Regions from separate parts of the Pseudoalteromonas sp. CST2 genome, predicted to be linked through region 1. Evidence: predicted binding sites of a transcription regulator. Region 1 holds the regulator's gene; each other region holds the start of a gene.
The links. Region 1 encodes FliA, which starts transcription of late flagellar genes. Its sites were predicted from a motif close to CTAAAGNTNNNNNNNNNNNNGCCGATA; they were not measured.

Region 2: the regulator FliA is predicted to act here: its motif matches at 955-981, upstream of PSH41_RS19615 (DUF5610 domain-containing protein).
Region 3: the regulator FliA is predicted to act here: its motif matches at 1,098-1,124, upstream of pomA (flagellar motor protein PomA).

Annotation. Positions count from the first base shown of each region.
Region 1 covers NZ_JAQREO010000007.1:58,659-60,932, reverse strand. The annotation lists gene PSH41_RS11040 (protein phosphatase CheZ) at 1-378, opposite strand, end outside; gene cheY (chemotaxis response regulator CheY) at 394-777, opposite strand; gene PSH41_RS11030 (RNA polymerase sigma factor FliA) at 819-1,529, opposite strand; gene PSH41_RS11025 (MinD/ParA family ATP-binding protein) at 1,556-2,274, opposite strand, start outside.
Region 2 covers NZ_JAQREO010000024.1:22,674-24,947, forward strand. The annotation lists gene trmA (tRNA (uridine(54)-C5)-methyltransferase TrmA) at 1-845, opposite strand, end outside; gene PSH41_RS19615 (DUF5610 domain-containing protein) at 1,011-2,150, shown strand; gene murI (glutamate racemase) at 2,216-2,274, shown strand, end outside.
Region 3 covers NZ_JAQREO010000022.1:24,134-26,407, forward strand. The annotation lists gene ispA ((2E,6E)-farnesyl diphosphate synthase) at 1-616, opposite strand, end outside; gene PSH41_RS19325 (exodeoxyribonuclease VII small subunit) at 619-861, opposite strand; gene pomA (flagellar motor protein PomA) at 1,177-1,944, shown strand; gene PSH41_RS19335 (flagellar motor protein MotB) at 1,947-2,274, shown strand, end outside.

The DNA.
Region 1 (2,274 bases):
CATAAGCCTATCCCAAGTAGGCTTAATATGTGCAATTTCATCTGCTAGCTGCTGCGCAATAGGAAGGCTTGCTTCGACCGCATCCATTGTCTTATTAGCTGCATTTTCTGTCATTTCCATGACATAGTTTAAGCGCTTTTTCGCATCCGGAATTGCATCAGTGGTTAAATCGGTTAAACGCGTATCAAGTTCAAAGCTTTTAAGGGCTTCGTGTAATTGGCGTGTTAACTTACCTACTTCAGCAAAAAGCTGCGATTGCTCTTGAGAGGCAGTATCTAAAATTAATTGATCAGCTTTATCTTGCTCACCGTTTTCTAAAAAAACGACGAGCTGACGAGCTTGTTCTAAAGTAATTTGAGGCGCAGCTGGTGCTGACATAAGCCTCTCCTCTCATTAACCTAAGCGTTCAAACACTTTTTCTAATTTAGTTTTCAAAGTACCTGCAGTAAATGGCTTAACAATGTAGCCATTAACACCTGCTTGCGCTGCCGCTATTATTTGTTCTTTTTTAGCTTCTGCCGTCACCATTAAAACCGGAATATGTTTTAATTTTTCGTCAGCTCTAATGGCTCTTAGCAAGTCAATACCCTGCATGCCTGGCATGTTCCAATCGGTTACAACAAAGTCAAAAACCTGATTTTGCAACATAGGTAATGCTGTAGAACCATCGTCAGCTTCTTGAACATTCGTGAACCCTAGGTCACGCAACAGATTTTTTATAATACGTCTCATTGTAGAGAAATCATCAACAACAAGAATTTTCATGTTTTTATCCAAAACATCCTCCGGTGAGGTCTTAACCTATAATTTACTTACTACTAGTTTATCCAGTCATTGATTTTTGCTTTGAGCTTAATCATCGCCTGACCATGTATCTGACTTACACGCGATTCACTTACATCGAGTATATGCCCAATTTCTTTTAAATTCATTTCATCGTTGTAATACAAAGAAAGCACCATTGCATCTCGCTCTGGTAAAGACTTTATTGCCTCTAACAATGAATTATTAAACCGTTCATTTTTAACATTACTAAATGGTTTGTCTAGCGCTAAATCTTGACCTGCAGGGCTAATAACATCTTCATCTACTCCTAGGTCTTCTATACCAAGCACTTTACTGGAATTAACATCATTTAAAATATGATGGTATTCTTCTAGCGAAATATCAAGTTTTTCAGCTACTTCAGTATCTTTTGGTTCTCTATTTAAGCTATTTTCTAATTCTGTGATAGTTTCGGCTACTAATCGGCTTTTACGGTGCACCGAACGTGGTGCCCAATCCCCTCTGCGCATTTCATCAAGCATAGCGCCGCGGATACGAATACCTGCAAACGTTTCAAAGCTTGCCCCTTTACTGGCGTCAAAGTTTTTTGAGGCCTCGATAAGGCCAATCATTCCCGATTGAATTAAGTCATCAAGCTGAACACTAGGAGGAAGACGAGCTATTAAATGGCACGCCACTTTTTTGACAAGCGACGCGTGCTTTTCAACAATCACATTTAAATTTTGTGTTGATTGATATCCCATAGCTCTTTTCACCGATGTTGTCATAATCAGCCGTTTACTAGCTTCTCAATGAAAAACTCTAAATGTCCTGAAGGTTGATTAGGTATAGGCCATTTTACTGCTTTTGTCGCTAATGTTTTAAACGCGACTGCTGCTGGTGAATTAGGGAAAAGATCGACAATTACTTTTTGTTTACGCGTAGATTTACGCATATTTTCATCATATGGAATAGTCGCAACAAGCTCCATAGACACATCTAAAAAGCGGTCTGTTACTTTAGAGAGCTTTGCAAAAAGCTCTTGGCCCTCGCGCATACTGCGCACCATGTTTGCAACAATTTTAAATTTATAAACGCCATGCTCGCGGCTAAGTACTTTAATAAGCGCGTAGGCATCAGTAATAGAGGTCGGCTCATCACACACCACCACCATGACATCTTGCGCTGCACGAGAAAAACTCAGCACCATGTCAGAAATACCAGCGGCGGTATCTACAATTAAAATATCAAATTCGGTATTAAGCTCACTAAAGGCACGAATTAACCCAGCATGCTCAGATGGGGTTAGCTCCACCATACTTTGCGAGCCTGATGTAGCAGGCACGATTTTAATACCGCCTGGGCCTTCAACTAAAATCTCGTCAAGTTCGCACTCGCCTGAAAGGACATGAGATAAGTTTTTTTCAACACGTAGTCCTAGCATTACATCACAATTAGCTAGGCCTAAATCGGCATCTAATACTAATACACGATTACCCTGCTGCCCTA
Region 2 (2,274 bases), on a different contig from region 1:
AAACGCGAAAAGGTACGTTCGCCATTCATTGCCTGGGTAAACTCTTCACTCGACATACGAATTATATCTAAGTTATCTACCTTATTTTTAGCAATGTTGTATTGCGCTGAATGCACAGAAGACTTAGATATTTCAGTAGCCAATACGCGATTAAACGAACCCGCCAATGCAATAGAGAAATTACCATTACCACAGTAAAGTTCCAGCAGGTCATTACTCAGTGGTTTACATAAGTCTTGTGCCCACTCCAGCATTTTTATATTCACTTTAGCATTAGGTTGCGTAAAGCTATTTTCTACTTGTTGATAAATAAGCTCCTGGCCGTTTACAGTTAAACGCTCAGTAACAAAATCATTGCCTAGTACTTCTTTTTGTTTGCGCGCACGACCAATAAAGTCAATATTGTATTTACTGCTCAGTTTTTCTTTCAGGGCTTTTATTTTAGTTAGCCACTGATCATCCAGTGGTTTGTGATAAAGCAAGCTTACTAAAATCTCGCCACTTAATGACGATAAATAATCGATTTGAAACAGCTTACGACGTAATACTTCACACGACTTTAAATTATCAATCATCACCTGCATAACTTCACCAACTAATGGCGCGGCAGGGTCAAAGGTGTCGACGCGAATTTTTTCTTTCGTGGCCTGATCAAACATAATATGAAATAGATCATCCCCATCGTGCCATACTCTAAATTCAGCACGTTGGCGGTAGTTAATTGGCTCTGAGCTAAACACCTCTAACGCTTGCACACCAAATCGCTTAAATTGCGACGTAATACGCTGCTCTTTTTCATTTAGCTGCGTATCGTACTGTGTGGTATCTATTTTAATCACTGCCATTAATGCTACTACCTTATCTATGAGATCTATTTATCGGCGCTATTGTAGGGAGCGAGCAGTATTTGTCTAGTTTTGCTGATAATAAAGTTGCTGTTTTTTTAAACATGCACTTTAGTTTTGTCACTATTAGCCGATAATAAGCTAAGTACGTAACGGAGGTGGATCATGAAAATCGGTAATTATGGCTATACGCCAAACAACAACGTAAACAAATTCAATAATAAAGAGGCGCTACAGCAGCCAACAATCCAATCTCCGCAAGAAAGTTCATTACAGCGAGGCAGAGAACTTGCTGCAAAAGTGCTTGGCGATAAAATGGCAGAGCAACTAGGTTTACCTGTTGAGCAAAAACAAGCCGATAAACCTTTATTCGATTTTGATGAAATAGTAAAAAATGTACTCGACTTCGTATCTGGCGCAGTTAATAAAGCCAAAGCCAATGGTGCCGATGACGATAAATTAAAAAATATGTTAGATGATGCGCGCACAGGTGTTCAAACCGGTATAGACGAAGCGGTTGATGAACTAAAAGGCACCGGTGTATTTAACGAAGAAATGCAAGAGGGCATCGACAAGTCAAAAGAAGGCATTTTTGAGGGACTTGATGAGTTTGAGCAAACCCTATTTAACCCACAAGCGGCCAGTGTTAGCGTAAGCCAAGCACAATATGTAAGTATGAGCAGCAATGCCGAGTATAAGTTTACAACGGCCGAAGGTGATGAGGTCAGTATTAGCTTTGCTGATGCATATGAGTCTCAAACAGCGAGCGGGTATCAACAAAGCAATAACAGCGAATCGTTTGCCAGCTCATCGTCGCAATCTCGAGAGCTGTCTTTTTCAATGTCGGTTAATGGTGATTTAAACGAGCAAGAGCAAGATGCCATTAATGCCATGATGGAAGAGCTACAAGGTGTAAGTAAAACATTCTTTAGCGGTGATTTGGATGAAGCATTTGAAAAAGCACAAGAACTGAGCTTAGGCAGTGAGCAACTTGTTGCATTTTCAATGGACCTTCGTCAAACAAAAACAGTCGCTACCGTTAAAAGTTATGAGCAATATCAGCCAAACCCAACAAAAGAGGTAGCCGATGCGATCGCACCTTTTAATGACGATCTAAAAAATGCATTTGATAAAGCATCGCAACTAGGCCTACAAGATCAGCTTGCCGGTATTATAGAGTGGCTAAACCAAGATCAAGCAGCAGTCGATCAGCTAGTTGATTACACCCAGGCAATGTTTGAAAACCTAAACCAATTAAATTCAGCGGGCGACGCACTCGACGCGCTAAAGTCTGAGCAAAGCTAAACTGCTTTCTTTTATAAGTACCTCATGGCAAACTGCCGTTCTCAATAAACAGTAGGAACCAAAGTTTGTCAGCCCACATAATGGTATTTGATTCAGGTATAGGTGGCACCACCGTGCTTGAGCA
Region 3 (2,274 bases), on a different contig from region 1:
TTTCTAAGGTTTGTTTGTCTGCTTTTTCGCTACATAATGCACCCAATGTAATGGCACAGTTGATTAAGGCACCCGTTTTTAATTTATGAATTCGTTCAAGCTGTTGTACTGTAATCACTTTATCTGTGGCTGCAATATCTAGCCCTTGCCCGCCTACCATGCCTTCAAGCCCCGATGCTTTAGCCAGTGCGCTGATCATTTTTACTTGTGTTGATGCGCTGCAGGTAAAATTGTGAGCCGAGATAAGCTCAAAGGCTAATGTTTGTAGTGCATCGCCCGCTAAAATTGCATGCGCATCGTCAAACTCTATATGGCAAGTTGGGCGTCCACGGCGAAGGTCGTCATCATCCATGGCTGGTAAATCATCGTGCACCAACGAGTAGCTATGAATACACTCAATAGCAGCAGCAAGAATATCTAAATCTTGCTTATTAGCTCCGAGCATTTCACCACTTGCGTAGACTAAAAAGGGGCGTAAACGCTTGCCACCGTTAAATAAGCCGTACTGCGTAGCTTCTTTTACTGTGTGTGCGGTATCAAGGGGGTGATCAAAGTACTGTTGCAGGGTCTTTACGACATCTTGTTGAGCACATTCTATTTTTTCTTGTATGCTCACGGTTATTCCATATCGTTGTTAAATGAAGTAAGCGCTGCTTTTTCGTCATTGCCCATTAAAATAGACACTTTTTGTTCTGCTTGTTGTAACTTACCCGTTGAGGCGTTAGCTAAGGCTATACCACGCTCAAATTGCTTTAACGACTGCTCAAGCGATAAATCACCTTGTTCCATTTCACCGACAATGGTTGATAATTCTTCGAGTGCTTGTTCAAAACTTAGGTTTTCAGGTTTTTTAGTCGCCATGTTTAATTTCAGCCAGCATGATAAATTTAGGAGCCAATTTTAGGGGGAATGCTAAACTAGGTCAAAGGATGATCGTTGTTTTTTGAGTTATATCAGTTTAAATCGTATTTTTTCCATGTATAAGATGCGTATTAGTGCTCACTGTGTACAATAAAATTAATCAGTCGCTAGGCGAGTAGGGTATCTTGATCTAAAATTAGGCCAAACACGGTGTTTTACACTTTTTTCAAAAATGGCTTAAGTATTTCAGTATCTTGCCGATAAGCAGTTAATAATAAAAGTTTGAATAACAAAGTATAATACTTTGGAGGAAATGTGGATTTAGCAACCATAATTGGGATCCTTGGCGCAATTGGTTTAATTGTCATGTCCATGTTTATGAGTAGTAGCGGTGAAATGGGGATGTTTGCCGACGCGCCTTCTAGTGTAATTGTATTTGGTGGCTCACTATTTATTGTGTTATCAAACTTTACCTTGTCGCAGTTTTTGGGCATAGGTAAGGTTGTTGGTAAAGCATTTATGTTTAAAATCGAATCGCCAGAAGAGCTGATTGAAAAAGCAGTTGAACTTGCTGATTCAGCCCGTAAAGGGGGGTTTTTAGCCCTCGAAGAAGCCGAAATACCAAACCCTTTTATGCGCAAGGGTGTAGATATGCTCGTTGATGGCCACGATGCTGATGTAGTTCGTGCCACGCTTCAAAAAGACATTTCTTTAACCACAACTCGCCACGAACTGGGCGCCGGTTTATTTAAGTCACTTGCCGATATAGCCCCTGCAATGGGTATGATAGGAACGTTAATAGGCTTAGTTGCTATGTTATCTAACATGGATGACCCTAAAGCCATTGGCCCCGCAATGGCGGTGGCATTATTAACTACTTTATATGGTGCATTTTTAGCAAATGTAGTGGCTATTCCCATTCAGGTAAAACTGGAGCTTCGCAAAGACGAAGAAGCCATGAATCAGCGTCTAATACTGGATGCTATTTTAGGTATTCAAGATGGCCAAAACCCGAAAGTAATTGAAGGTATTTTGAAAAACTACCTTGCTGAGTCTAAGCGCAAAGTAGATACCGAGGAGTAACCATGTCTGATCAAGAGTGCAAATGCCCACCCCCAGGTTTGCCTGCTTGGATGGGAACATTTGCCGACTTAATGTCGCTTTTAATGTGCTTTTTTGTACTTTTGCTCGCGTTTTCAGAAATGGATGTACTTAAATTTAAGCAAATAGCAGGCTCGATGAAGTTTGCATTTGGTGTGCAAAACAAAATAGAAGTAAAAGATATCCCTAAAGGGACCTCGGTTATTGCTATGGAATTTACCCCAGGTAAGCCTGAACCTACCCCGATAGAAACCATTCAGCAACAAACCGTTGAAATGACCCAGCAAATGTTAGAGTTTCAAGCGGGTGATG